2 linked regions of the Mucilaginibacter paludis DSM 18603 genome follow. The protein of the gene in region 2 interacts with the protein of the main gene of each other region in a pairwise test. Links are inferred from orthologs where the notes say so. Each region holds a gene or a part of one and is shown on either strand. Other genes may lie near its edges.

Region 1 (15,259 bases), 3.2 Mb from region 2 along the record:
ATTTTAGATTACAGCGTACACACCGGTACCATGAACCGCGATGAGGTTGTTAAACTACTCACTAAAGAAGCCTTTCAGCAACAAGCCGAGGCCGAAGGCAAATGGAAAAGGGCCAGCGTAACCAGCGTACAGCTAACCAGCTATTATACCGGATACAAAGAAATAACCGACCTGCGCAATGCCTACAAAAAGAAAATGGGCAGTGCCTATAAACTCAAAGAATTTAACGAGAAGTTTTTAAGTTATGGCAGCGCACCGGTTAAATATATTAAGGAGCTGATGTTAGCGAAATAAAGCCCCACCCAAACCCTCCCTGGTAGGGAGGGCTTAAAAAAAGGTTAGGCTATTCTTAAAAAAAATGTCATTTCGAGCGAGGTACGAGAGAGAAATCTTTTGCGAGCGATAGGTCTGCTGTAGGCTCATCGCGTGCGACAGATTTCTCCCTCTGGTCGACAATTGGGGTTGGGGTGTTTCTGCCGTAGTTATTCCGTAGTCGGTGTCCCCACCGACTATGCTATCACCGTTCAGGATTTGCATGGGAAACTCTCTGCACTTTTTAGCCGCTCGCATAGGACACACCCCTCCACCCCTCTCAAGAGCATAGCCGTCAATTTAAGTAGCTGTACTTATATATTGTTGATTTTCAGTAATTTAATTTTTAGGCGCGGTTTGCCCGCATGGGCAAACCTATGTATTTTTACTCTCATATTTTTCGTTTTTTAAGGCGGGGAGGTTTAGATGGCCCCGCCTTTCTTATTTTTGTTTAACTATCTAAATATAGTATTTAAATATCTAATAATCAAATACTTATTACAATTTCTTCTATTTTTAACCTATGTTTTCTGTGCTCTTTTGAAAGGTGCTTTAAGTTTAATTTCTCCAACAGAGCTAACCACTTTGAGCATATCCCTAAAAGACTGCGCTCGCAATTCTTCTTTCGTAGAAGCGATTAGTCGATGCACCTTTAAAACACTAATTTGACCTATCTTACCGATAGCCATGCATATTTTCCAACTCAAAACTGCCCAGATCAACTTACTGTATAATATACTGGTTATACGATCCGAACTTCCTTTGGGGAACGTGTGTATCTTTAAAAACGACTTCCATGCTTTAAAAACCAATTCTATCTGCCATCGCAGGTGATATAACTTTTGGATCAATTCAGCGCTATATTTTTCGCTCACCAGGTTGGTAACAATAAAGTTAAACCCTGCCCGCTCTTTGAATCCCTTACTGGTGGTACTGCCTTTCTTTTTATTGTACTTTTCAGTATTGGCTATCCGCCTTGCCTTGAGCTCTTCACTTACCGGTTCTATTATTATCCTTACCGGCATCTTATCAGCTCCGATATATACCTGTTGATCAAATACGCCGGTTATGCCTTGTAGTTTCGACAACTCTAACTTTTGGTATTGGTCGTCCTTTAATAGATAAATCGTTGTTTTCGGACATAATTTATTAATAAAGAAAGCTTTGACTTTGTTAATATTGTTCATATAACTCAAGTGAGTGTAACCCAGATCTCTCATATATAATACCCCCGGCTGAATTGATGCCTTGTCCAGATGACTCTCACCCTGGTCATTTGCGTTGGCCGGAGTTACTTTGATATCGCTTTTACCACTTTTGATTTCAAATTCAAATTGTACAGATGCTCCCGCTTTCATCCCACTTCCTTTTGTTCCGGGGAATGTCTCTGCAATAACTTCCGGCAACGCGAAACGGGTGGAATCTTTGATACGGATCTCCAACCCTTGTGTTTGTTCTTGCGGTAACTCAACTGCTATTAATTGCTCAAAAACGGCTTGTACAAATTTTGTCATATTGCTGTGATGTCTTTGATGCAATGCCTGCTTCGAAATATCAAGCCCATCCCTCCGCATTAACTGCATACTCATGCCGTTAAACGATTGATCTCCATCAAATAACGCCATATCCAATAGTTCCTTGCCTCCCACTTTTCGTTTGCGTTGTATAGCCTCTGTTTTACGGGCCAGGCCATCTAACACCGTTGGTTCAAATAGTTCCGAACTCATTCGCTCGAATAATGACTGCAATTTTGCAGTTCCGATTCTTGCTCTAAAAAAATTTTATCCCTTTTTTTTCTAAAGTTGACGGCTATGCTCTCAAGAGGGGAATCGCACGGGCCGCCGCTTTTTTCGATCGAGGTACGAGTGGGGGGCTTATGCCGTAGTCGGTGTCCTAACCCAGTACGAGCAAAAAATGGGGTTACCAAAAGATCTCCCCAACCGGGGGAGATTATGCACCTTGGTTTGTTTTTTGGTGTGCATGAGCGCTATGCGGTTTAGAGGGGGCTTTCGCCTATAAATACTTTGCTAAGGTGCGCCTCGTAGCGTTGCATATCCTTGGGAATATCGGCATTCTTTTCTACATCATGAAAATGCAGGCTTTCCAATTGTTGCATGCCGGTGAATGCATTCATCCGGTGGAAACCAAATAAGGCGCCCTCATCAACACTGTGCTGGTTAAAAAATTCGCCGGGTAGGGTAAAGGCTTTGGCTGGCGCGTTCCACGAAGTGGTGATCATGTATTTTTTGCCGTGGAGCATCCCACCGGTGCCGTAGTTGATTGCCGGATTGGCCGACGAGCGGCCATCGCTGTGGTAAATTCCTTTTTGATGCCCTTCTGTAAATACCACATCTATATATTTTTTAAAACCATGCGGCAACTGAAACCACCAGATAGGGGTATGATAGATAATAACATCAGCCCACACAAAATTTTCAACTTCCTGCGCCGGGCTGTAGGCCTCGTTAATATCTGTTGAGCGCAGCTGAAAGCCGGGCTGCTGCTTAAAAAATTGCCTGGTGGCCTCAAATATGGTTTTATTAAAACGTCCGCCGGAGTGGCCGAATATTTGCCCACCGTTAATCACGAATATATTTTGTGCTTTCATTTTGTATTTTCTTTTTAAATTCTCAACAAAGCTACCGCGCCTGTATCCTTAATTAAAATAATATAAATCATACATTTGTATCATAATTATGATAGGTAAATGCGATGGTTAATTTAGAATGGTTCAGAACTTTTAAGGCGATATACGAAACAGGGACGCTAACCGGCGCTGCGGAGGCCCTGTACATATCGCAGCCGGGGGTTAGCCTGCATTTAAGTTCGTTGGAGGCACATGTAGGTTATAAACTTTTTGATCGTTCGTCGCGCAAAATGGTATCTACCGAGCGGGGCAAAATACTGTACAACTTTATCCTGGAGCCACTCAGTAAGCTTGAACAGGCGGAACAGCACTTCCATAAAAGCATTGAAAAAGAGCGACCTACCATCAGCATCGGAATGTGTTTTGAAACCTTTCAGTTTACGCTTGAATCTTACCTGTCGTCCTTACAGTTTAACGTGATCATCAAATTTGGCGATTATCCCGAGATGCTGAAAGACTTAGACAGCGGGATATTAGACCTCATTATCACGCCGCAAAAAGGAGATTACAAAGGCCTGCTTTACAAGCCATTTTTTAAGGAGCGCATTGTAATTATTGCAGGAGCCCAAACCCAAACCGGAGAGTTTAGTACACTGCTGCTCCAAAACGATAAAAATGCAATACACCAATGGCTGCTTAAACAAATATGGTACGGCACAACGGCCGATATGGAGCATCTGCGTAAATTTTGGCATCTCAATTTTGGAAAGCGGCCCGATTTTAAGCCGAATTATATTGTACCTAACATGAGCTCCATTGTACGATGCCTGAGTGGCGGCAACGGCATTGCCGTTATTCCGGATTTTTTATCGAAAAAAGAACTCAATTCGGGTAATATCAAAATCATTTGGGACGGCTTCGAGCCGATAGAAAATACGCTTTACTTCGGCACCAGGAAAAAAACCATCTACGCCGAACAAATTAAACAGATTGAGGAGATCTTTTTAAAGGAAATGATTGACCGGCCGTAGGCAATGATATCGCTACAGAAAACTATCACCGGGATTTGCATAGGTGGTCGGTGGGGACACCGACTACGGGTAATAATGTTATTTCTCCCTTCGGACGAAATGAAAATAGGGGTTGGGGGTGCTTACGCCGTAGTCGGTGTCCCCACCGACTATTATCACCTATCACCGAGGATACCGACGAAGGGTGAAAAACTATCACCGGGCAGGGTTTGCATCAATTGTCGGTGGGGACACCGATTACGGGTAATAATGTTATTTCGATCGAGGTACGAGAGAGAAATCTTTTACGAGTTATAGGTCTGCTGTATACTCATCGCGCGTAAAAGATTTCTCCCTCCGGTCGAAATGACAATTAGGGTTGGGGTTTATCCCGCAGTCGGTGTCCCCACCGACTACCATCACCGGGGCAGGATTTGCATAAGTGGTCGGTGGGGACACCGACTATTGGCAAAAAATGGAGTTATCAAAAAGTCTCCCTACCTGGGAGATTTAGAGGGTCTTTTATCCCGTAGTCGGTGTCCCCACCGACTATTTATGCCAAGCAAAAATCGCTTTAAATCCCTTATCACAACTCCAGCTCCGTGAGCAAGGTATCGATATAAACAAAATACTCCAGCGGCGATATGCTGCCACTGGTGTATTTAGCCCTCACGGCATCCATCTGGCGGTAAACATCAACAGGCAATGAGGCATCCGGGTTAATCTGCCGGATAAGCCTGAGCTTTAGTTCGAGGTTCTTTTTCACCAGGTTGATAATGGTACTCTCTACAGAGCCAAATACCTGCTCCCAGGATGTGATTACCTGTTGCTGGGCATCTATTAAATTTTTAAGGGCAAAAAGCGGGTCGGCTGCTTCCATATCGGGTTCCTGTTATACCCTTAAAATTAAGCCATATACTTTAAATAACCTACTGAACTTTGTATCTGTATACAAAACGACCTATGTTACCATCCGCGTCGATGCCTTCAATCACGGCCCTGTAAGTGCCTTTGGCATCAGCATTATAAAAATCAAACGATGTTGTGCCAGTAGCTTTATCGGTCATTAACCTCGGGTTCCAGTAAATGGTACTGCGCAGATCTGCACGTTGGGTAACGCTTGGCGGGGCAATGTATTTAGGCGAATAAAACTCGCGGCTCATGTCGAATCCCTTAGGGTTAAAGGTAACCAGGTATTTAGGCGGAAACAGATCCGCCAGTTGTTGCTGCGTAATCTTGGTGCCCTTCGGTATTTTTTTGGTATTGATCTCGATAACGCCGCTGGTTTGGTACCGGCGGTTAATACCGCTCACACCATCGTTTAAAAACACTTCAACCGATTCTACTTCCGGAGGGTTAACGTTATTGAGGTAATTATAATCTACCTGCATACCGTTAAAAAATATGGCAACCGGGGTAGTTTTCTTTCCGGCATTGTAATCCCTGGTAATGTAGAAGTTATTGTTATCATAGGTCATGCCCATCACCATCGTTTGGAGGCACATGGCAAAATTTGTACATCCTGTAAACCTGTCGCTGTTGATAGTATGGTCGGCAAAGCTTAAGCCTGTAAGCTCCGGAAAGTCCTGGTAGCCCGGTTTCTTCTCATACACCTTATCCTTAATCTGTACCTCTTTAAGCACGTGCGAATTATTGTACTGCCGTTTGGTATTCTGTAAATACGGATACATTACACTATCGATATTTAAAATTTCATCGGGCGCATTAATGTTGCTGGATATTCCCTGTAACGAACTACCCTCAACCATAATCATCAGGTTGTTATTTTGCGGATTATTGCGCGCATTTAAAATCACTTTAGAAGAATCGGGGATCACCAGTTTGGAGAACTTGAAGTTGCCCGACATATCGGTAGTGGTTTGCACAGAAAAGTTTTTATCCGGCACCTGCAGCCTTACGTTGCCTTTGGCTATCGGCATCCCCGATAAATTACGCAGCGTACCCTTAATCTCCATTCCTTGCTCGGGTAAAAAAGCAATGCGGGGCATCCTGTCGTTCAAAACATCGCTAAACAAAAATCTGCGGTAGCCTTGTGTAAGCATCAGCACATCCAAATCGGCGGCTGTTTGCTCATTGGGGCGGTTAAAATAGTAGTTAGGCTTTTCAATGTATCCCTTCAAATCCGAGGATAACAACAGGCTGGTTAATATGGTAGTTTCTGCATCTTCATTAAACGGAACCTTCGTTTCGTCTATCACGGCTACTGACAGGCTGGCCTCAACCGGTAATGATTTGTTTTTTGCCGAAACCTGCATTTTTACCTGCTGCCTTGGTGCAAAGGTATTTCGTCCGGCTGTCATGCTCAGGTTAAGCTTATCTTCGTTATGTTGTATAAAGGTAATCCGCTCGCTCAAAGGCTCGCCGCTTGCCGAGAATATGGTGAACTGAACAATGCCCGAAGGGAATTTATTTTTAAGTATGGGCGCCGTAAATACCGGCACCTGGAGTGCGGTTTTAGCCGCGTAACAAACAAAACCGCCACACTGCCCCAAAACATACACCAGTTTGCCTTGGTTTTGAGCAAAATAGGCGCTATTGGCCGTTACCTTTAAACTTAAAGTATCCGATTTGGTATTATAAACCGCGAGCGAAATTCCGCTTTGCTTAATTTTAGGTAGCTCGTAACTATTACTTGTACCATCGGCAAAAGTTACATTGGCTTTGTAGGTTTTACCATCTTCAGGCATCAGCAAAAATGAGCCCATACCCAAGTGCTGCGATTTAAAATCAGCTAACACAGCGCCGGTATTATCGGTAATGGTACCTTTTACATCAAGCCCCAACCCGTTTGACCCGATGGCCTTAAAGGCTATCCTGGTACGGATGTTGTTAACCAGGTCGCCTCCTTCCGGAAAAAACTGCATATCCGCCTCGCCTATAGCTGAACGCAATGGGAATACATTGTTCACTACTTTTTTGTTACCCAGATCAATGCTGGTAAAGAGTAAGTTTTTAGCCGTAACAGGCGTTTTGCCCCCGCCGAGCGGGATGTTTAAATAACCGTTGGCATCGGTTGATTCTTTGCCTTTTAAGGGTTTATCCTCGTCGTTATCAATCGTCCAGCTTACTTTTTTATTGGCGTAAGGGTTACCTACGGCATCTTTAAACAAGATACGGGCGGTTGGTACTTTTTGCTGTTTGTTTTTTACGGCATCTAAAAAAGTAACGTGTGTAATCACCTGGTTATCAACCGGGTTGCCTACAGGTACGGTTTTGTTAAAAAAGTAAGCCGGATCAAAATTACGCATCCAGTTGGTATAAGCGCTTAAATGGTAGTTACCTTGTTTATATAGGGTTTGTGTTAACACGATACTGCCCGATGCCACACCATTAAAAACCTGCACTTTTAATGCCTGTACCAACGAATCCCTGCCGCTAACAATATCGATATACATGATCTTACTCAAGTCCGACGGCTGGTGTAAGCCAATGGTTACATAAGCTTTGTACCAAATGGTATCGCCAACGGAATAGTACGGTTTATCCATGTGGAGATAAACTTTTTCGTACGGATGCTCATGTGTAAACTTATTGGTTTTGGCAATGATAGTATTGAGGCTCATTGTATCGCGCTGCGCATACGATGACAAATGAAAAAACGTGATCAGTACGGAAAAGGCAAGTATGTATTTCTTAAAATTCATTCAAAGAAGATTTGTAACAAATAATTATGGGCCAATATACCCATTTACGATATCGCTTAGGGGATTAGTACGCATATTTAACACTTTTTTACATTTGATAGTATAAAGTGATGAATGTTTTTTATTGGAGCCCCCCAGGCCCCTGAAGGGGGAGTTTTTGATTGGCCTCAGTTCCGGGTGGAATGCCCCCCGGCCCCCTGAAGGGGGAGTTTTTAATTGCATCCGCTTCGGATGCAATAATATTTTCGGTGTTTGATGGTTCATCGGTTTGTTTTGGAACTGCGGGCAAACTTTCTGCCGGGGCAGGAGCCGGGCTTGCAGCCGATTTAAACTTGGGTTTGAAGCCTAATTTGGGTGGCGCAGTTTGCTCCACTGGCGGTTCAGACTTTTCTTCAGGAATTACTGGCGCATCCGCAGCTGTGTCAGGTGCTGGACTTGCCGCCGATTTAAACTTAGGCTTAAAGCCTAATTTAGGCGGGGCTGTTTGCTCTGCTGGCGGTTCGGGCTTTTCTTCGGCCGCGTCAGGTGCGCTTTCCGATGCCGGGGTAGGGCTCGCTGTTGATTTAAACTTCGGCTTAAAACCTAATTTGGACGGGGCTGTTTGCTCTGTAGGCGGTGGTGCCGGTTTTTCTCCGGCCGCGTCAGGTGTACTTTCAGGTGCCGATTCCGGGCTTGCCGCTGATTTAAACTTCGGCTTAAAGCCTAATTTAGGTGGGGCTGTTTGTTCTGTTGACGGTTCCGGTTTTTCTTCGGCCGCGTCAGGTATACTTTCAGGAACAGGTGCCGGGCTTGCCGCTGTTTTAAACTTCGGCTTAAAGCCTAATTTAGGCTGGGCTGTTTGCTCTGTTGGCGGTTCAGGTTTTTCTTCGGCCGCGTCAGGTATACTTTCAGGGGCCGGAGTAGGGCTTGCTGCTGTTTTAAACTTAGGTTTGAAGCCTAATTTAGGTGCCTCAGCTTGCTCGGGGGCTTGCAGTTGGCTGATGGCATCAGTAACGGTTTGCTCTGCTATTTTATTTTCGATGATTACCTTTTCAACTTTGGGTTCATCGGCCAGATGGAACTTTCTGCGTAAAGAGTTAAACCAGTATTTTTTAGTATAATCAAAACTCTTTTCGCCCATTTGTGCGTAATGCAATTCAAATTCGGCAAAAAGCTCCGGTTCTGCTACCTGAAACAGTTGCAGGTTTATCTTTTTCTTTTTGAAGAATTCCTCAAACGTCATTATTTGTCAAGTTTATAGGCCGGTAATCGTAATCTCTTCGTTCAGTTTATTCCAGCGGATGCCGTTCGCGGTCAGTATCCAATCATTGCGGTCGTCATCCCCGGCGTTTTGCAACTTAGGGAACCAAGCCAGCGGAAAAGCCTGCTGCTTGCCGCCATCTATCTCAACATAAAGCATCCCGTTCTGGAAAGTTACTTTAATGTCTTTTTTTTGCTTGCGCGATGTGAATATTGCCATAAGCCCCCTCTCAATCTCCCCCGGTAGGGGAGATTTTTTTATTTTAGTTAAATTTTAACCTGACGAAGTATCATGACGACAGCTTTTGCGCACAAAAAATGGGTGTCATGCTGAGCCTGTCGAAGCACGGTGTGGTGGCCTCTACAAGCGGCATTTATTCTCATTTAATTTGCGAGCAAGCATAGTACAATGCGTCTTCAAAAACACCTCGTACTGGGCCGTGCCGCACGTCCTCCGGCAGGCTTATAATAATGTATTGTTAAGGTATCAATTATCAATACATCTACTTTTGCTCCAATAATCAGTATTCTTAACGTACAGCATCGGCACGCTCAATCGCCGCGTGAAGGGCTGTTACTTTTGTCTTGACACAAAAGTAACCAAAAAGTCAAGACTGCCCGATCCTTCCACCCACAGGCCAACTCCCGGCCCGGCGTGCAGTCGGGCCTTTGCCCGCTTTACCTCTGCACCAAAAAACCTACGATTTTCAAACGTCATCTCTGTTTTTTCCGGGCTCGCACGGTAGGCCAATCGCAATGACACTTTTAATACTGGCTGTCAAATAACTTAAGAGAACGTCATGATAAGACACGAAGTAATCTCTACTTAACAAAGCCCGCTCTTCTGTTCGCTCTGTATAGCATAGAGATTGCTTCGTCGTTCCTCCTCGCAATGACGCTGAGGATTAAGTTATTGGTTATGAGTGTGATTTCTATGTCACAATCTCCGCTTATTCTTCCATATTATGGTAAACCGCTTGTACGTCGTCGTCCTCTTCCAGCTTGTCAATCAGCTTCATTACGTCGGCGGCTTGTTCCTCGGTAACCTTGGTGTGCGATTGTGCGATGCGCTCCAGCTTGGCCGATTTTACTTCGATTCCTTTTTCTTCCAAAGCTTTCTGCATTTTGCCGAAATCCTCAAACGCGGTTTGGGCTACGGCAATGTCGTGCCCGTTTTCGTCGGTTTCAATGTATAGCTCTTCTAAGCCGGCATCTATCAGTTCAAATTCCAGCTCTTCCAGGTCGTGGTCGGCGGGTTCAAAACGAAAGATGGATTTACGGCTGAAAATAAAATCGAGCGATCCGGTTTTACCCAAGCTACCGCCTGTTTTAGTAAAATAGCTGCGCACGTTGGCAACGGTGCGGTTGGTATTATCGGTAGCGGTTTCTACCAGTACAGGCACACCATGTGGCGCGTAACCTTCGTAAACCAGCTCCTCGTAGTTTGATTCGTCTTTGTTCGACGCTCGTTTTATAGCGGCATCAACTCTGTCCTTAGGCATATTAACGGCCTTGGAGTTTTGTATAACCGTTCTTAACCTTGAATTGGTATCCGGATCAGGGCCGCCATCTTTAACGGCCATTACAATTTCTTTACCCAGACGGGTAAATTGGATGGCCATTTTGGCCCATCTTTTAAACTTTCTTTCTTTACGGAATTCGAATGCTCTTCCCATTGTATTTTTTGGGTTATTAGTTTTTGTGTTACTCGTTATTGGTGTTCATGGTTAATAGTCCATAGACCATAGTCCATGGACCATAGTAAGATCAAAGTTATAAAATCTACTTTGTTGGTTCATCTTTCGTATGGTCAATAGCTCATCATCCATAAACCATTAGGAAGGCCAAAGTTATAAATCTAAATTAAATCAAAAACCCATAAACTATCGACCACGAACTATCCCCATGGACTAAAAACTATCGCCATGGACTATGGACTATCGACCATGGACTAAAAACTATCCCCATGGACTATGGACTATCGACCATGGACTATCCCCCGTACACTCTTTTTAAATTGCTCAACATATCTTCGGTCATCCTCGGCAAATCAAATTCGATCTTCCAGCCCCAATCCTTTGCCGAATAACTATCGTCAATTGATTTCGGCCAGCTATCGGCTATGGCCTGCCTGGGGTCGTTATCAGCATAGCTCATCTCAAAACCGGGAAGGTGCTTTTTAATTTCCTCTGCTAAGGTGCGCGGCGTAAAACTGATCCCCGCCAGGTTATAGCTTGAGCGAATGGTGAGCTTTTCGGCCGGGGCATCCATCAACTCCAAAGTAGCGCGAATGGCATCATCCATATACATCATCGGCAGTTCGGTATCGGCTGATAAAAAGCTTTGATAGCTGCCTTTTTTGATGGCTTCATGAAAAATATGTACCGCGTAATCTGTTGTGCCTCCACCGGGTGATGCCCGCCAGCCTATTAAACCCGGATACCTGATGCTGCGCACATCAACACCATATTTGTTATGATAATATTCGCACCAGCGCTCGCCGGCCAGTTTACTAAAGCCATAAACAGTGTTCGGATCCATTACGCAATACTGCGGGGTATGGTATTGCGGCGAGTGCGTGCCAAAAACGGCTATCGAGCTCGGCCAAAATACTTTGCCTACCTTAAACTCCACCGCATAATCCAATATATTGAGCAGGCCGGTCATGTTTAGGTCCCAGGCCAGCTTGGGTTTTTGCTCGCCGGTGGCCGATAGCATGGCGGCCAGCAAATAAACCTGGGTAGGTTGGTGCTTATCAAAAATATGATGCAGGTTCTCTTTATCCAGCACATTTGAAAACTCGAACGGGCCGCTATGGCGTATGGCATATCCCGGATCGTTAATATCGCAGGCAATAACCTGCGCGGCACCATGCACCGCACGCAGGGCCGTAACCAGTTCGGTACCAATCTGGCCGTTTGCACCAATCACTAAAATCTTTTCGCTCATAAATACTTAGTCCAGATTTGATGGCAAAGGTAAAAAATTGACGGAAATGAAATCAATTTTAGGGGCCCCGGCGGCGGCTATTTATGAAGTATTTAACCGGGTAGTTAATATACTTTGTTTATAGACTATGCATAATTTATTAAAATGTTTAGCATCAGGCAAAAAATTCGCATATTTGGTTCCTGTTTTAATAATCTTATATCTCAAATTTTAGTTTAAAATGAAAGTCGCAGTTGTAGGTGCCACCGGATTAGTGGGCACCAAAATGTTGCAGGTTCTTGAAGAACGCAACTTCCCGGTTACAGAATTGATTCCCGTAGCTTCTGAAAAGAGTGTTGGTAAAGAAATTACCTATAAGGGCAAGCAATACAAAATTGTATCTATGGATGAGGCGATCAGCAAGAAGCCGGACATTGCACTGTTTTCTGCCGGCGGCGGAACTTCGTTAGCGGATGCGCCACGTTTTGCCGAAGTGGGTACTACCGTAGTTGATAACTCATCTGCATGGCGTATGGACCCCACCAAAAAATTAGTGGTGCCCGAAGTGAACGCTGATGTTTTAACTGCGGATGATAAGATCATCGCTAACCCCAACTGCTCTACCATCCAGATGGTGGTGGCACTTAAACCGCTGCACGATGCCTACAAAATCAAACGTATTGTGGTATCAACCTACCAATCGGTTACCGGCACGGGTGTAAAGGCGGTAGACCAGTTAATGAACGAGCGTAAAGGCATCGACGGGCCCAAAGCCTATCCTTATAAAATTGATTTGAACGTGATCCCCCAGATTGATGTTTTCCAGGATAACGGATACACCAAAGAGGAGATGAAGATGATCAAGGAAACCCAAAAGATTATGGGCGACGACAGCATCCGCGTTACCGCTACCACCGTGCGGATCCCGGTAATGGGCGGCCACTCCGAGTCGGTTAACATTGAGTTTGAAAAAGATTTTGATGTGGAAGAAGTGAAGGCGCTGTTAGCCAAATCGCCGGGCGTTATTGTAACCGACGATATTGCCAACCTAAAATACCCTATGCCGCTTGACGCACACGAGAAGGACGAAGTTTTTGTAGGCCGCATCCGCCGCGATGAAACACAAGCCAATACCTTAAACTGCTGGATAGTGAGCGATAACCTGCGTAAAGGTGCCGCTACCAACGCCGTACAAATTGCCGAATACCTGGTGGCTAAAAACCTGGTTGGCGTTCCGGCTGAAGCGTAAGATTTACATTTTGATATGATGGATAGGGATGACTGGGAGGTTATCCCTATTTTTATTTAACGGCCCTCTACCTCCCAGCCGTCCAAGATACAATCGTACTGATATCCAGCATCCCACATGATTTGGTTCCATTGATTAATAGCTTCTATCTCCATTAAAACGGGACTGCTAAATCCTCTGATTTCGAAATGTTCATCATAATCCCAGACTTCAATTTCGGTGTATTGAGGATAGTTCCCGCATAAATAGTCCCTAAAAAGAGTAGCCTTATCTTCTGTATCGGTCACGAAAAAGAAATTTACAGGCAGTTGATCCGTTGGCTCAATCCCATCGCTATAAATTCTTTTTAAAACATCTTGGTTTACTTCTAAATGTATCTCGTTTTCGTAATGTTCTTTGGTGAAAACAGTATTTTGTTTGGTGTTTGCCATGGCAGTCTATTTAGGAATGAAAGATACGTGAAAATTAAACATTACCTTATGGTGGCTCAACAAATGAACAGGAAGATTATACCTATTTTTATCAGCAAATATTTCAACGAATGAAACCCATCCTTTTAGCAGCTTTTATTTTTTTTGTACCCAATAATTTGCTTGGTCAAAATTTAACATCTAAAGGCATTGAGGCTGATCTATTACAAAGTTTTAAGAAGATTGCTTACTGGGCAGAAAAAAGGTATTCAAATTACGACGAGCAAAGTGATAATAAATTAAGACAGGCGAATGATGTTTTTGGTAAAAAGCTAAATGAATATGCGAAAAAATATCCGGCTACGATAAACGAACCGTTCCTGTCGTTATGCAAAGAAAACTTGGGGATTGAAACATCCAAAGATAGTTTATTCAGAATTTATTCGTGGGATACACAAACAGGCGGCACCATGCATTTTTTTGCAAATGTTTTGCAATATAAAACCGGTAAAGAAACCAACGCGGTATTAGATACCGCACGCGGCGATGGCGATAACCGCCCTAACTACAATAAAATTTACACGCTGAAGGCAAACGGAAAAACGTACTATCTGGCAGTAAGCCTATCCATCGGGTCTTCCAGAGATTGCGGTCAGACTATACAGGTCTTCGAAATAGCCAATGGAAAATTAGATGACAAAGTAAAACTCATCAAAACTAATTCGGGCATGCATAGTCAGTTAAACATTGCATACGATTTTGGTTCTGTAATTGATTGGAAAGTTAGGCCAACCATTAATTTTGATGAAGCAACACAAACGATATTGCTACCGCTTGTTGATGGCAAAGGCGCGGTGACTCACAAATTGATTAGCTATAAATTTACAGGTAAATATTTTGAGAAGGTGAGATAGAACATTGTTCGCTTTGTAATCGCTTGCATAGGACACACCCCTCCGCCCCTCTCGAGAGCATAGCCGTCAACTTTAGAAAAAAAAGGGATAAAATTTTTTTAGAGCAAGAATCGGAACTGCAAAATTGCAGTCATTATTCGAGCGAATGAGTTCGGAACTATTTGAACCAACGGTGTTAGATGGCCTGGCCCGTAAAACAGAGGCGATACAACGCAAACGAAAAGTGGGAGGCAAGGAACTATTGGATATGGCGTTATTTGATGGAGATCAATCGTTTAACGGCATGAGTATGCAGTTAATGCGGAGGGATGGGCTTGATATTTCGAAGCAGGCATTGCATCAAAGACATCACAGCAATATGACAAAGTTTGTACAAGCCGTTTTTGAGCAATTAATAGCAGTTGAGTTACCGCAAGAGCAAACACAGGGCTTGGAGATCCGTATCAAAGATTCTACCCGTTTCGCGTTGCCGGAAGTTATTGCAGAGACATTCCCCGGAACAAAAGGAAGTGGGATGAAAGCGGGAGCATCTGTACAATTTGAATTTGAAATCAAAAGTGGTAAAAGCGATATCAAAGTAACTCCGGCCAACGCAAATGACCAGGGTGAGAGTCATCTGGACAAGGCATCAATTCAGCCGGGGGTATTATATATGAGAGATCTGGGTTACACTCACTTGAGTTATATGAACAATATTAACAAAGTCAAAGCTTTCTTTATTAATAAATTATGTCCGAAAACAACGATTTATCTATTAAAGGACGACCAATACCAAAAGTTAGAGTTGTCGAAACTACAAGGCATAACCGGCGTATTTGATCAACAGGTATATATCGGAGCTGATAAGATGCCGGTAAGGATAATAATAGAACCGGTAAGTGAAGAGCTCAAGGCAAGGCGGATAGCCAATACTGAAAAGTACAATAAAAAGAAAGGCAGTACCAC
Region 2 (15,267 bases):
CTACGCACAGTCCACTAATTGCTGCCGGATCTGGTGAAGATGCCGTTACATACCGTTTTTATCGTAAAGATAATAACACTATTGTAGAGGAGATAAAAAACATTCATGCATTAAGTGTCGACAAAATTCTACAAAGTGAGGCATTTGGACTGATTTCTCCTTTTTCTCCTGAGACGCAAAATAAATTAGACAGGTACTTTCAATTGAAAAAAAAGAAAACACTTAATAATTCCGAACAAACAGAATTGGATCTTGCGATCCCATTAGTGAGAGAGGCTTTAGGTGAGCTGCCTAATGAGAACTCATTAGATTTTAAAGTTCAGGAATTTCTTATGGATAAATTAAATGATAAAAATAAATAGAACAGGAAAACCATCTGTTTTACAAAAGAAGGAAACTATTTGGGTAGAAAAAATCAAAAATGCCTCATCTGCGGATGAACGACATAAAGCTATTAGCAAATACCGCCATCCTGAGATAAAAGCATTTTTAAGCGAAATGTTTAATGGAAAATGCGCTTTTTGTGAGTCTTATATTGAAAATGTCGACTATGGTGATATCGAACATTTTAAACCTAAAGCAAAATTTCCTTACGAAGCAGTAATTTGGGAGAATTTGCTATTGTCTTGCAAAAAGTGTAATGGTGCCGGGCAGAAAGGAGACGAGTGGCCATTAGAAAGTGAGGGAGGATTGTTAATTAACCCTTGTGAAGAGGATCCTAATGATTTTTTTTCGTTTGAGTTTGATGCAGAAACCCTTGTTTCGATTGTTAAACCTAAAAATAAACGTGGAGAGACATCCGAAAGAATTTATGGACTAAATAAGCAAACACTAATTAAGGACAGGAATCAAAAAGTAAGAATATTCGTCTTCTTAGCGAGCTATTATAATATTGATCCGAGAGCAAGAACTTTTTTAGATGAATTTATAGAAACTTCAGGGGAATATTCGGCCTTTGCAAAAATGATTAAAGAAAAATACGTTGATAACGCTTCTGAGAATAATCAACAGCGCTGATTCATCCTCTTATTTGAGAATTGGAATTAGTAGCGCATGTATTCAAAATGATTGAAGGGGTTATGTTAAGGCAGAACCCCTTCAAATCAATAAAAAAGCTTAGATATGGATAAACAAATCCGATTTAGGCCTGCGTACTTTGGCTAATTTACTATAGCTGTCGTCCTCGGCACGGAAACCGATTGTAGCGATAACCGATGTGGTTAATCCTTTTTCTTTCAAGCCCAATATTTCATCAAACTTACCTGCCAGGAAACCTTCCATGGGGCATGCGTCAATGTTCATGTCGGCAGCAGCGGTTAACAACACGCCTAAGGCAATATAGGCTTGTTTGTGCGCCCAAACAATTTTCTCACCTTCGCCCTGACCGTTAACACTCGCTAAAACCATTTGTTCAAAAGCGGCAAGGTGTTCGCGGCCAATCTCGCGTACTTCGGCTATGCGGTCTATATACTTCTTTCCAAAATCTTCGTCAAGGTTAGTTTCGGCAGCAAATACAATCAGTTGTGAAGCCTGGGTTATTTGTTGCTGACCGTAACCGGCCTCGCGTAATTGCTCACGGATCTCGGCGTCTTCAACAACCAATATCCGGTAAGGTTGTAAACCCATTGATGATGGAGCCAACTGAACTGCACTTAACAAACTTTCTAATTGTTCAGCACTTAACTTTTTAGTGTGGTCAAATTTTTTGGTGGCATAGCGCCAGTTTAATTTTTCTATCAGAGACATGGTGATTTTCTAAATAATAATCAAATATAGGTGTTTGAACATGTATTTGGGTCACCCTTATGTCAATACTAAAAAAGCCCGTTTTCCTGGAGTTTTTTCTTGGCTTCTTTTTCTTTACGGCGCTGTTCGCGTCTTTCCTGGCGAAGTTCTTTTTTGCTCTTGCCTGCGGTATCAATTACCTCTTTTTTATTGGTAGTATCTTTTTTACCAAACAGGCGCTGAAAAAAATTAGGTTTCTTTTCGGGCTGCGGTACTACCGGGACGGCATCGTTATCCTCATCGTCCTGGTTCATCTTATCCAGCGCGGCAGTATCAACTGTAGCCACCTTTTGCCTTAATGCCGACCGGAGCCTTACATCGTAAAAGCCGTAGTTGCTGCTATCGCGCTGAGTATAACCGTTCATTGCCATCATGCTGCCAAGGCTGTTAAAATAATTGGCCAGGTAACCCTTCAGGCTACCGTCAGGCTCAAACGCGTATAAGCCGGTTTTGGGCTTGGGTACAATGCTCGCCATATAAATACTTTCGCCAAGGTTAAGCTCAGATGGGCTTTTGCCAAAGTAATAACGGGATGCCTCACCTACGCCGTAAACATTTTTGGCCCATTCAATAATGTTGAAGTATACTTCCAGCATCCTGGTTTTTGATATGATGTGCGTATTTTCAATCATCCAGACAATCAGCGTTTCTTCTACCTTACGCACCATGGTTTTTTGCCTGCTTAAAAAGGCGTTTTTTACCAGCTGCATTGATATGGTACTGCCGCCCCGTTTAAACTTCTTCTCTTTAAAGTCGATAGCTATTGATTTGCGCAGGGCTTCTTCAACAAAACCGTTATGTTTAAAAAAGGTAGGGTCTTCGGCCGTCATTACAGCGTGTTGCAGGTATGGCGAAATCTTTCCGATCGGGGTATAATCGGGGTTCGATGGGCCAATCATCCGCGAGGGCATCGGCTTGCCTTTTTCGTAGGGCGTATATACAAACGGGCCGTTCAGTTTATTCAGGTCGGTACGGCCATATTTCACAATGTGGAAGTTATCCTGTTTCAGGCTCGAATCAAACTGAACATCGTCGGGCTTCGAGGTATCCAGGTAAAAATTAAGATTGTAAGATAATTTTCCGGCAACCTGTATACCCTCGAGCGCATCGAATGTACCTATCGGGAAAGAACTAAAAATCTTTTGCGCGTCAATAAAATCGGTATGCAATTTTACCTCGTAAACTTTTACTGGTTTTAAGGTATATTTAATATAAGGGTTGGCAGTTACATCCTTGATATGGATGGCCGACGAACTATCGATTGAAACATAATTTTCGCCTATAAAAATGTTAGCATCGATGGAGCCCGAAGGGATGATAATATCGTTTGATGCTATTTTAGGATGATTGATCAGCAGGTTTTTTACAGCCCAATAACCATAAATGCGGGTTTCGCCATCGCTGCGTTCTACCTTTTTAAGTTCGGTGCTGATGGTATCGAAACTAAGCTTCATGCCGAATTTTTTCTGGATAAATGGCAGTTCCACCTTTTTGTTGTCAGCATAAAATTTAACATCGATGTATTTATCCGAAGGACGCATTTTGCCGGTGAAATGCAGCGTTGATTCGCCGTTGTTGACTATGATGGCCGAGCTGAGGTTGCTGTTTTTGATCAGCGCGTATTGGGTTAACAGCTTTACGTTGATGCTATCGTCGTGAAACTTAATGGTAAAGTTTTTGATATCGAGTTCGTCCGGAATTTTATAAAGTACCTGGTTAATCAGGTTATTGGCCACAACAGATATATCCCCTCCCGAATGGGTGTCGGTAGTGTCTTTTTTCTTTTTAAATAGAAAATCAAAATTCTTTACGCCCTTTACGTTGCTTAGGTTTAATACGCCGTTATCAAGCTTAACCGATGCCAATTTCATATTACCAAACAACAATGGCCATAATTTTACACTTACCTCAAAATTGCTGATGCTTACCAGGCTATCCCGGTTTTCCGGCACTACTGTAATTCCGGAAAAAGACACCGTGCTTAAGCCCGAAAAGTGGGCAGAACCTATTTTTACATCTAAATTATAATCTCTTTTGGCTTTTGCAGTAGCTTTGCTGATAGCAGATCGCAACAACTTTTCGCGCTTGGAGAAGGCTATAATGCCAGCTATCAGGCCGATTATAAATAAACAAAGAAATGTTATTCCGGCAATACGGATATATTTAGGGTTGAGACGGCGCATCAGTAAATTTTAACTAAAACTAATAATCTTATCTTTACAACAGTTTTCTGCATTCAATTTTATTGTAACAAACTCCCGCATAAGCTGTTTTATATTTATTCTATTTAAAAATGATCATCACTACAGACCAAGTACTTGCCGCACTGAGCCATGTTGAAGAACCCGATCTGAAAAAAGATTTGGTTACACTCAAAATGATCGAGGATATCCGCATTGATGGCCTTAAGGTAAGCTTTTCCGTTATACTAACTACACCGGCATGCCCTCTGAAAGCCATGATTGAAAACGCGTGCCGCAACGCGATATTGCATTTTATAAGCAAAGAAGCGGACGTTAGCATTAATATGACATCCCGGGTGACAACCCAAGCCAACAATAGTTTACCTGGAATTAAAAACATTATAGCCGTGGCATCCGGTAAAGGCGGCGTAGGTAAATCCACTGTGGCAGCCAACCTGGCGCTGGGCTTAGCCCATACGGGCGCAAAAGTGGGTTTGATAGATGCTGATATTTACGGCCCATCGGTACCTATTATGTTTGGCCTGGTTGGTGCCAAACCGAGGGCAAGCCAGGAAAATGGTAAAACGCGGATTGAGCCTATCGAAAAATACGGCATCAAGTTATTATCCATTGGTTTCTTTACCGACCCGGATCAGCCGGTTCCGTGGCGTGGGCCAATGGTATCAACCGCGGTAAAGCAACTATTTAATGATGCCGAATGGGGCGAGCTGGATTACCTGGTTGTTGATTTGCCTCCGGGTACGGGCGATATCCACATCACCATTACACAGGGTTTCCCGATAGCAGGCGCAGTAATTGTAACTACCCCGCAGGATGTTGCCCTGGCCGATGCACGTAAAGGCATAGGCATGTTTTTAATGCCGGCCATTAACGTACCTATACTGGGCGTTATTGAAAACATGTCGTACTTTGTTCCGGCAGAGTTGCCCAACAACAAATACTATATTTTTGGTGAAGGCGGCGGTAAAAAGCTTGCTGAGCAAATTAACGCTCCGTTTTTAGGACAGATCCCTTTGGTAAAAGGGATTACCGAATCTGGTGATGCAGGCAAGCCGCTGATATTAGACGATAATAACCCGATGTCGGCAGCGTTTATCGATCTGGCTAAACGGGTGGCCCAGCAGGTGGCCATTGTGAATGCCAGGCCGCAGCAAGCAGCACAAATGCAATAAATTATTTATATTTACAGTAAATTATAAGCAATGACAATTTTAGATCAGGTGGAAGCAGCTTTAGATACCATTCGTCCGTATCTGGAAACTGATGGCGGGAATGTTTCGGTTGAAGAGATCACCGCAGACAATGTAGTAAAATTGAAATTATTGGGTTCGTGCGGATCTTGCCCGATGAGCATCATGACGCTTAAGGCAGGCATAGAGCAAGCAATAAAAAAAGCCGTTCCGGAAGTTACAGGGGTTGAAGCCATTAACCTGACGGATATTGACGATCCAGCGGCAGTTTTGCCCGAGAACCTAAGATAAGTTAAACTGTGTTAAATTATTGAGAGGTGGATATACTTTTGGCCCAGAAATTGCGTAATTTGCATATTGATTTTAATATTTTTTAACAAATTGACTCATCCAAAATATAGCATATCATTAATGAAGCGTTTGATCTTGATATGGTTTACCTTAATTGGCGTATCGGCTTTCGCACAAAAAAACGAAAGGCCGCTGGTGCAATTTACTGGTGTTGTATTAAGTGCCGATAGCAGCACCGTAATACCGTATGCAACAATCACCAACTTATCTGCTAAGGGGCAGAGTACTTTGGCTAACTATAAGGGTTATTTCTCTTTTGTAGCACATGAGCGTGATACCTTGCGTTTTACATCTATTGGTTATGCCTCTACCCTGGTGGTAATACCATCAAACACCAAGGACAGGAGCTATACGCTGCATGTTAAATTAAATGGGCAATCCATCAATTTACCTGTGGTTCGTATTTTTCCATGGGCTACGACGGACGAATTCAGGAAGGATTTTTTAACGTTAAAAATAGCCGACGATGACCTGGAGATAGCACGTAAAAACCTGACCGGAAAATCTATCGCATCATTAACACGGTCGCTTCCGCGGGATAGTAAAGAAATTCAAAATGCTTTTTTTCAGGATGAGCACAATGCTATTATCAACCAGCATTCGTCGCTTAGCAATCCGTTGTTTAACCCTTTTGCATGGGGTGCTTTAATCAAAGAAATTAGCGAGGGTAACAAAAGCCGCGGCGTAAGCGATAATTAATACTTTAATCTATATTATCCTGCTTAATATCATATTAAGCAGGGCATTCGTTACATATTTCTCTATTTCGGTGAGGCTGATTTTGGATACCTGATAATCCATTAACGACCCTTTTTAGCAGCCGGGAATTTCATTTTATATTCCACATTCACAATCCCTTTCGAAATATCGGTCAGCTTCTTCTGGATCAAACGTTTGCGCAACGGGCTCAGCTTATCGGTAAACAATTTACCTTCAATGTGGTCGTATTCGTGCTGAATAACCCTTGCCGCTAATCCTTTAAAGGTTTCTTCATGGTGTTTCCAGTTTTCGTCGTAGTACGACAGGCGGACCACCGGTTTACGATAAACGTCTTCCCTGATATCGGGGATGCTCAGGCAGCCTTCATTAAAACTCCACTCCTCGCCTGTTTCTTCTAATACCTTGGCATTGATAAAAACCTTTTTAAAATCCTTTAGTTCGGGTTCGTCATCATCAAACGGTGTGGCATCAATAACAAATAAACGCATAGATAAACCCACCTGTGGAGCAGCCAAGCCAACACCGCGGGCGGCATACATCGTCTCGAACATGTTTTCAACCAATTCCTTAATGTGTGGATATTCGTCGGGTTCAATATTTGTTGCTGCTCGTCTTAATACCGGGTCGCCGTAGGCTATAATGGGATATTTCATCACTGCAAAAATAAGATATTTAATTTTTTGATGGAAATTTTAATGGTTTTATGAATGTGAGTTGATTTTATAAACAAAAGGATGGCAAACCATTTAAGAAATTTACCAATAGATTTAATTTGGAAGGCAGTAAGTAAATAAAATACGCTGAGCCAATCATTTCGTTAACAATTCGTATCAATCCACAAGGCTGTGACTGTTAAAAAAGAAAACTAAACCCAGACCCCTTTGACGGATTTTTCATTTCCTCAAATTTTTCAATTTCCAGCTCAAGCAGCAAAGCATATTCACCGCTCATAAAATCGCGAAATATTTGAATATTTTGCTGCTGACGTGTATCAACAAGAGCCTGGATATAGGCTGCTTTGTTTTCGCTTTTTACAATAGCCAAAGGTAGGTGGTAATAAGCCTGAATATAATTCATAAGTAACCGGGAAGTACGGCCATTGCCATCGTAATAAGGATGTATACTAACCAAGTTAAAATGAGCATCAAAAGAGAGGTTTATTTGCTCAGCTATAGTTAAAGGGGCGCGCATTTCATCATTTACCTTTTTTAGCAAGTCGCTTGTTAAACGCTCCACTTTGTCAAAATTGGGGAAGTAAGAAACACCCGCGGTAACATTGCCCTTGCGAAATGCTCCTGTTGCCGAATCGATAACGCCAAAAATGGTATGATAAATTTTGCCAGTGTTTTTCATCACCAGGGCATTTACTTGCTGTAAAAAAGAAACGGTTAGTGATTTTTTTTCTTTCGCGTTCAAAAGGGTAAATAAAAGGGCGGCATGGTGGTCTGTCACCATTAAGCTTTCTTCCAATGGCTTTCCATTGGGCGTTCGGCCTTCAGTAATTAAAACCTGTGTTTCTACCTCGGTAAGGGTTGATCCCTCCAGCCGGGTTGAATGATGGTCGATAGCGATCAGGGTAAACCGGCCATGGTCTATCACATCGGCTATGCCAAGCTCATTATATCGCGCTATCAGTTTAACCAGGTCTTTCATTTTAATAAAACAAAATTAGTTATAGTTTTTAATACCTGGCCAGATAAAACATTGACTAAATGTTAATGTTATCAAATGGCCCGGCTAAGTGCCGGCCATTTATATTCACATGGCACGTAACCCATTACTTGAATTTACAGATACCGGAATTTACTGCGCCGAGGGCAAATTTTATATCGACCCCTGGAAGCCGGTGGATGATGCTGTGATTACTCATGCCCATTCTGACCATGCCCGTTGGGGCAGCAAACGCTACCTGGCTCATAAGCTATCAGAGCAGGTGCTGCTATACCGCTTGGGCGACATACAGCTCCAAACAGTGGAATATGGCGAAAAGATAATGAAGAACGGTGTGGAGATCACTTTGTTCCCGGCAGGGCATGTGATAGGTTCGGCCCAGATCAGGGTGTGTTATAAGGACGAGGTATGGGTGGTATCCGGAGATTATAAGGTAGAAGACGATGGGATCTCTACCCCCTTTGAGCCGGTACGCTGCCATCATTTCATTTCGGAGTGTACGTTTGGTATGCCGGTTTATAAATGGAAACCCCAGGCGCAAATATTTGATGATATGAATAGCTGGTGGTGCAACAATATAAAGGAAGGCCGCGCCAGCGTGGTAGTGGGCTACTCGCTGGGTAAAGCTCAGCGTATTTTGCAGAACCTGGATCTCTCCATCGGCAAGGTTTATACCCACGGCGTTATCGAAAACACCAACGAAGCACTCCGCAGAAATGGCATTCAACTCAATCCAACACATCGCATCACCATAGATACGCCTAAGGAAGAAGTCCGCAAAGGGATCATTATTGCCCCGCCATCATCCGTAGGATCACCCTGGATGCGCCGTTTTCAGCCTTATGATTTTGGCTATTGTTCGGGATGGATGAGTATCCGCGGCGCCAAAAAGCGCCGCGCGGCCGACAGGGGCTTCGTCCTCTCTGACCATGCCGATTGGGACGGCTTGATCAGCGCGATTGACGCTACCGGTTGCGAAAAGGTTTACTTAACCCACGGTTATACAGCCAGCTTTTCGCGATATTTATCTGAAATTGGCTTCGATGCCCACGAGGTGTATACCCTGTATGGCAACGATGAAAGCGAAGAAGATACAGCTCCTGTGGCCGCCACACAGGCAGATGACCCGGTTACAAACGATCATAACTCCCTCTCCTTTGGAGAGGGCCGGGGTGAGGCCGGTACCTTATGAAAGCCTTTGCCCAACTTTTCCTTTCGCTCGACGAAACCAACAAGACCAATGAAAAGGTAAGGATCCTGAAAGATTACCTCCTTTCGGTGCCCGATACGGATAAGATGCACATGCTGGCGCTCTTCTCCGGCAGGAAACCCAAACGGCAAATTAACGCTACACTTGTACGCACCTGGGCCATGGAGGCATCCCACATCCCGGTATGGCTGTTTGAAGAGAGCTACCAGGTAGTTGGCGATCTGGCCGAAACCATCGCTTTGCTGCTGCCACAAAATAACAACAGCAGTAATAAAACGCTTACCGAGTGGATAGCCGAGATCAATAGCCTAAATACCAAAACAGAAGAGGAGCGCAAACAATGGCTGCTGGCTTCGTGGGCGATGCTGGATACGCAGGAGCGCTTTGTATTTAATAAATTGCTCACCAGTAGTTTCCGTGTTGGGGTATCGCAAAGTTTAGTGATCAAAGCCCTGGCCGATATTTCAAATCACGATGCGGCAACCCTAACCCACCGCATGATGGGTAAGTGGGAACCGGAGAGTTATACTTTTGATCAGTTGGTTCAGGCTGAAGGCGCGTCCGACGATGTGTCACGCCCCTACCCTTTCTTTCTGGCCTATCCTATTCAGGAAACATCCGAAAAGCAAAAATCGCCCGACGAACTGCAAGCATCTTTAGGCAATGCGGATGAATGGCAGGCCGAATGGAAGTGGGACGGCATCAGGGCGCAAATGATTAAGCGCGATGGGCAGATTTTTATCTGGAGCCGGGGTGAAGACCTGGCCACAGATAAGTTTCCGGAGTTGCATCAATTTCTGTATGCTTTACCCGAAGGCACTGTAATAGATGGTGAAATATTGAGTTTTAAAAATGGGATGCCTCTGCCCTTTAATGTGCTGCAAACCCGGATAGGGCGAAAAAACCTCAGTAAAAAGATATTGGAGGATAGCCCGGTGGCTGTTATCGCCTATGATTGCCTTGAATATCAGGGCGTGGATATCCGGGGCAAAATGCAAACTGAAAGACGGGCTATTTTGGAAGAGCTACAGTTGGCTACCACGCATCCTGAAATATTCCGGATCTCGGAGATCATCACTTTTGAGAGTTGGAACGAGCTGGAGCGGATCAGGACACAATCCCGGAGCAGGATTGCCGAGGGTATTATGCTGAAGCGTAAAAGTGCTCACTACCAGGTGGGCAGAAGGCGGGGCGACTGGTGGAAGTGGAAGATAGACCCACTATCCATAGACGCGGTGATGATTTACGCACAGAAGGGACATGGGCGCAGGGCCGATTTGTATACCGATTATACTTTTGCCGTTTGGGATGGCGATAAGCTGGTGCCCTTTGCCAAGGCTTATTCGGGTTTAACCGACGAAGAAATACGTAAGGTAGACAATTTTGTAAAGCGCAATACGCTTGAAAAATTTGGCCCGGTGCGTACCGTAAAGCCTCAACTGGTTTTTGAGATAGGCTTTGAGGGGATTAATAAATCAACGCGGCATAAATCGGGTATAGCGCTGCGCTTTCCACGGATATTACGCTGGCGCACCGATAAGCCAATGGAAGAAGCCGATACTTTAGAAACCCTGAAGGCATTATTGGGATAGCTGGTTCTATTATTTATATTCGGGATTTTATACAAGCAGAAATAAAAATGGCATCAAAAACATATATCATTAGTGGTGCCGGCAGCGGCATTGGCAAGGCAATAGCTCAAAAATTAGCTGAACAGGGCCACAATTGTATTTTATTAGGGCGCAACAAGCCGGCCTTACAGCAAACACTTGCTGAACTAAAGGGGAGCGACCATCAAATATTGGTAGCCGACATCCGTAATAAAGAAAGTTTAGTGGAAGCGGCCCAACAGATAGGTGGTTTGGTAATTAACGGACTGGTTGCCAACGCAGGCATCGGGGGCGAGAATTACTGGGGCGAGGCCGACAGGTGGGACGACATTATTGCCACTAACCTAACCGGTACCTATAATTTTGTGAATACGTTTTTGCCACAATTGATCAATACCGGCGAAGAAAAGCAGATCATTATCACATCATCTGTGCTGGCCCGGTTAGGCGTTGCCAATTATTCGGCTTATTGCGCTTCAAAAGCGGGCCTATTGGGTTTGATGCGCTCGTGGGCGGTGCAATTTGCACCCGAGAATATCCTGGTGAATGCCATTTGCCCTGGATGGGTAGATACCGAAATGTCGCAAGAGGGTTTGCAGGGGATTGCCGACGGAATTGGAATGACCAAGGATGAGTTTTACGAAATCGCTATGCAGAGCGTACCCCTACGGAGAATGAGCCAGCCCGAAGAAATTGCCGACCTGGTTGAATACCTCATCCGCCAACGGTCAATTACCGGGCAATCCATTGATATCAATTGCGGCGCAGTGATGAATAGTTAACAATAACCATTATTTGGTATTGGCCGTTGCCGCTGTTGATGGGTAGCTCTCGTTCTTCAACCTGTCAATAGCGGTAACTACGTACTGATAAGTTTTCCCTCTTTCAATAGCGGTATCCTCAAAGCTGGTTTCGTCGCTGTATAAAATGCGGAGGATGTATTTAGGGTCGTCAACGTTTATTTTCTCCCCTTCGTTAAAGCGGTAAACAACATAGCCGTAAACTTCTTCCTCGTCTTTAGCTAAGTCGGGCTCTTCCCAGGTGAGTATAACCGATTTCGGCTTTAGTTTAACCGCCAATTTTAAAGGTGGGTTAGGCGATATAGAATCAAGCCAGAGCATGGGTGGAGGTAATGCCGGGTGCCTGTAATAAGTTTGTTTTAACGAATCGGCAAAGCCCAGTGGGTTTTTGGTTACCGATTTTGAACTGAAGAATACACTGCCCTGTACCCTGGTATTTTTGCGGATATATTTAATTTGATCCGGCAGCTGCGTTCGGAGCCTGAAAGCAGCGCTCGTATTTTCAATAATACGATAAGGTGCCTGCCCTATGTACAAATGCCTGCCATAGGCATTATCGCTCCACCAGTCAACCACTTTTTCAAAGGCAGCCAGTTTGTGGCCCAGGTTCCAGTAAATCTGTGGGTTCATGTAATCAACCCAGCCCGATTTTATCCATTTCCGGGTATCTGCATATAACTCCGAATAGGTTGAAATTCCGTTGGTTTCCGAGCCATGCGGATCTTGCCTTATGTTTTTCCAGATCCCTATCGGGCTAACCCCAAATTTTAAATAAGGTTTATGGTCGTGAATGCTGTCGTTAAGCATCTTGATCATCACATCAACGTTGTTTCGGCGCCAGTCGTCAATGTTATCAAATTTAGCGCCGTATTTTTTATAGGCGTCAGCATCGTTTATTTTTTGCCCGTGAATGGGGTAAGGGTAAAAATAATCATCCATGTGGATGCCATCTATGTCGTAGTTATCAACCACATCCAACACAATCTTTAAAATATACTCACGCACTTCGGGCAAACCCGGATTGAAAATTTTTTGCCCGCCATAGGTAAAAAACCATTCCGGTTTTTGATTAACAATGCTGTTGGGTGCTACGCTGCTACCGGGCGAAAAGGTTGCCCGGTAGGGGTTAAGCCAGGCATGCAGTTCCATCCCCCGTTTATGTGCTTCGTTAATAGCTATCTCCAAGGGGTCGTAAAGAGGGTTGGGCGCCTTACCTTGCACCCCGGTTAGCCATTGCGACCAGGGCTCATGGCTTTTGGCGTATAAAGCATCGGCCGCCGGGCGAACCTGGAACATGACCGCGTTGATACCTGTTTTTTGGTGCGAATCTAAAATGTCTGTTAATTCTCTGATCTGGGTAGATGATGATGATGAACTGCTGCTGGGCCAGTCGATGTTAGTTACCGTTGCTATCCAAACGCCTCTGAACTCTCTTTTAGGATCAGGTTTAACCTGTGCTGATGCCTGCAAAAATTGAATGAAAGAACAGAAAACAAGGAAGAGCATTTTTTTTGACAAACCCATCAGGTATTAAATTTAAAGCCGCAAAGATATTAAACTGTTAGTAAAGCAGGTTTATTATTGCCCCGTAGTTTTAATGAATGTTTTTAAACAATGGTTAATGTAAATCAGTATCATACATCACTACCAAACAAAGCTGCAGTTTTTTTGTAATGATTATTTGCAAGTGCATTTTTACACCATGGGGCGGTGTTTTTTTGCGCGATATATTTCAAAATATGGCCGGCGCAATTTTTTAATTTAAAAAAAGACTTATAAAAATATATCTTAGAGGCTTTATCGTAAAGGAAACATTACAATCAATACACCATTTTTTAATTTAATACGTTTTAGCCTTAACCACAACTTAAATTATATAGAGTATGGAAAACAAAACAGATAGCGCACCTAAAAGAAACTCGAACGTTATTTACTTTTTAATAGTAGTTGTTGTAGCCTTATTGGGGACTGATGTTTACCTGTATTTGAAGAAAAACAACGACGAAGTAAAGATAGTTTATCAAAACGATGAAAAAACGAGGCTGCAAACCGAATTGGATAGCCTTGAAACACAAATAGAACAGGTTAACGCCGGTAAGACGAAAATGTCGGCCGAGTTACAGGCCAAAAACGATTCGCTTAAGGTTAAGATCCAGGAATTAAGAAGGCAGCTTGATAAGGGCAAGTTAACTGTTGCTGAACTGGCCAAAGCTCAGGAAGATGTTAAACAATTGCGCTACTTTGTTACCAAGTATACTGCCGATATTGAGGAGCTAAAAAAACAAAACGAATCGTTAACTACTGAAAGGGATACTTTAAAAAATAACCTGACTACTGTAAGCCAAAAAGCAACAACTCTTCAAAAACAAAACGAAGATTTGAACAGCAAGGTGCAAATTGCTTCTGCATTAAAAATAGGCAGTATTAACATTACCCCCTTAAAGGTAAAATCAAGCGGAAAGGAAGTTGAGAAAAACCGTGCAGCCGTAACAAAAAAAATTAAGATAGATTTTACTATCCCGGGTAATCCAGTAGCCGAAAAACGCATGCACGATGTTTTTGTGCGTTTAATTGACCCCACCGGAAATCTGATCACCCAGGATGACTCGGGCAATTTTCAGGCCGATGGGCAGAATTTTCAATATACTTTTAAAGCCGCTATTGATTTCAAAGACGACGGCAGCGGTTACAGTATTGACTGGGTTAACCCCGGATCGTTCCAAAAAGGCGCTTATACGGTTCTACTCTATTCCGACGGTTATACCATGGGTAAGGGTAGCTTTACTTTAAAATAAGAATTTTATTAGTACCCCACAGTGGTATGCGATGCCTTACATCAAAATTGTATTATCAATTTGATGTAAGGCTTTTTTTTGTGATAGCATTGAATTTTAAACTGTAACTGTTTGAGATACCTGGGCAGCAATATTGTCGGCAATGTTTTTTACCCGCTCAATTAATGTAGCAGGCTTAACAATGCTTGCCATATCGCCATACATCATGTACCAGCGGGCAAAGCCTTCAAGCGAAGAGCTAAGAAAAACCATCTCCACCCGGTTGTCAATCTGCTGTTCAGAAATATACCCATTGTAATATTTCTGGTCGGTTAAATAGGGCGCGACTTTTTTATCCACCCGGATCACTACTTCGTGCAGGTCTCTGCCTTCGTACATTTTTTTAAGATACTCCTTTAGGGGAGGATGTTCCTGTTTGAACGTTTCGTTAGTTAAATCGATGCCCGATATGCGGTCAAGCCTGAAATCCCTAAAATCGTTTCGTAAACGGCAAAAAGCTATCAGGTGCCAAAATCCCTCCAAATAAAATACGCCCACCGGCTCCACGTGGCGCTCGGTTTTTTGCTGGCGGTGGTAGGCAAAATAGGCCATGCGGATCACTCTCTTGTCGGCAATACTTTTCAGCAGGGGCTGGATAAGGTCGGGGTTGGAGCTGCCCTGTCGCCTGCCTTTTAATACCTCAATATGGGTATCCATGTTTTCAATCAAATCCTTTTCAGTTGTGCGCAATACAGCTTTTATCTTGTACATGGCCGACCGGTAATTGGTGCTGTTGGCAGAATCGGTTAACTGTTCAACCAGTTTTTCGGCTGTTAAAAAAGCAATAGCTTCTTCGCGTGTAAACATCACAGGCGGTAGCCGGTAGCCTTCCATAATTGAGTATCCCACACCGGCTTCACCAATAATAGGTATCCCTGCTTCTTCTAATGTT

The links.
Region 1: the proteins of def (region 2) and MUCPA_RS29270 interact in binary tests that used the Escherichia coli proteins (3 or more experiments, as listed by UniProt). The link is inferred for Mucilaginibacter paludis DSM 18603 from one-to-one orthologs.

What each region holds. Positions count from the first base shown.
Region 1 is NZ_CM001403.1:6,896,731-6,911,989, forward strand. What follows is about bases 11,013-13,986. They hold MUCPA_RS29270 (aspartate-semialdehyde dehydrogenase), read left to right. Parts: upstream 11,013-11,982; coding sequence 11,983-12,990; downstream 12,991-13,986. Other genes in these bases: MUCPA_RS29265 (NAD-dependent epimerase/dehydratase family protein), read right to left, coding at 11,013-11,762; MUCPA_RS29275 (ribonuclease E inhibitor RraB), read right to left, coding at 13,047-13,421; MUCPA_RS29280 (hypothetical protein), read left to right, coding at 13,532-13,986. Outside these bases: MUCPA_RS29220 (DUF885 domain-containing protein), read left to right, coding at 1-294; MUCPA_RS29225 (IS4 family transposase), read right to left, coding at 834-2,039; MUCPA_RS29230 (NAD(P)H-dependent oxidoreductase), read right to left, coding at 2,309-2,920; MUCPA_RS29235 (LysR family transcriptional regulator), read left to right, coding at 3,025-3,930; MUCPA_RS29240 (hypothetical protein), read right to left, coding at 4,496-4,789; MUCPA_RS29245 (carboxypeptidase-like regulatory domain-containing protein), read right to left, coding at 4,839-7,574; MUCPA_RS29250 (hypothetical protein), read right to left, coding at 7,696-8,796; MUCPA_RS29255 (DUF2442 domain-containing protein), read right to left, coding at 8,809-9,033; MUCPA_RS29260 (YebC/PmpR family DNA-binding transcriptional regulator), read right to left, coding at 9,764-10,489; more of MUCPA_RS29265, read right to left, coding at 10,806-11,012; more of MUCPA_RS29280, read left to right, coding at 13,987-14,314; MUCPA_RS29285 (hypothetical protein), read left to right, coding at 14,460-15,259.
Region 2 is NZ_CM001403.1:3,658,425-3,673,691, reverse strand. The notes cover bases 5,118-8,099. They hold def (peptide deformylase), read right to left. Parts: upstream 6,904-8,099; coding sequence 6,331-6,903; downstream 5,118-6,330. Other genes in these bases: MUCPA_RS15540 (ligase-associated DNA damage response exonuclease), read left to right, coding at 8,013-8,099; MUCPA_RS15545 (Fic family protein), read right to left, coding at 7,103-7,903; MUCPA_RS15555 (carboxypeptidase-like regulatory domain-containing protein), read left to right, coding at 5,591-6,229; MUCPA_RS15560 (NifU family protein), read left to right, coding at 5,192-5,470; MUCPA_RS15565 (Mrp/NBP35 family ATP-binding protein), read left to right, coding at 5,118-5,161. Outside these bases: MUCPA_RS15585 (AAA family ATPase), read left to right, coding at 1-362; MUCPA_RS15580 (HNH endonuclease family protein), read left to right, coding at 346-1,017; MUCPA_RS15575 (NAD(P)H-dependent oxidoreductase), read right to left, coding at 1,117-1,746; MUCPA_RS15570 (transglycosylase domain-containing protein), read right to left, coding at 1,815-3,968; more of MUCPA_RS15565, read left to right, coding at 4,079-5,117; more of MUCPA_RS15540, read left to right, coding at 8,100-9,113; MUCPA_RS15535 (ATP-dependent DNA ligase), read left to right, coding at 9,110-10,723; MUCPA_RS15530 (SDR family NAD(P)-dependent oxidoreductase), read left to right, coding at 10,771-11,523; MUCPA_RS15525 (glycoside hydrolase family 10 protein), read right to left, coding at 11,533-13,065; MUCPA_RS15520 (hypothetical protein), read left to right, coding at 13,425-14,336; MUCPA_RS15515 (helix-turn-helix transcriptional regulator), read right to left, coding at 14,433-15,267. UniProt on the Escherichia coli protein: Removes the formyl group from the N-terminal Met of newly synthesized proteins. Requires at least a dipeptide for an efficient rate of reaction. N-terminal L-methionine is a prerequisite for activity but the enzyme has broad specificity at other positions.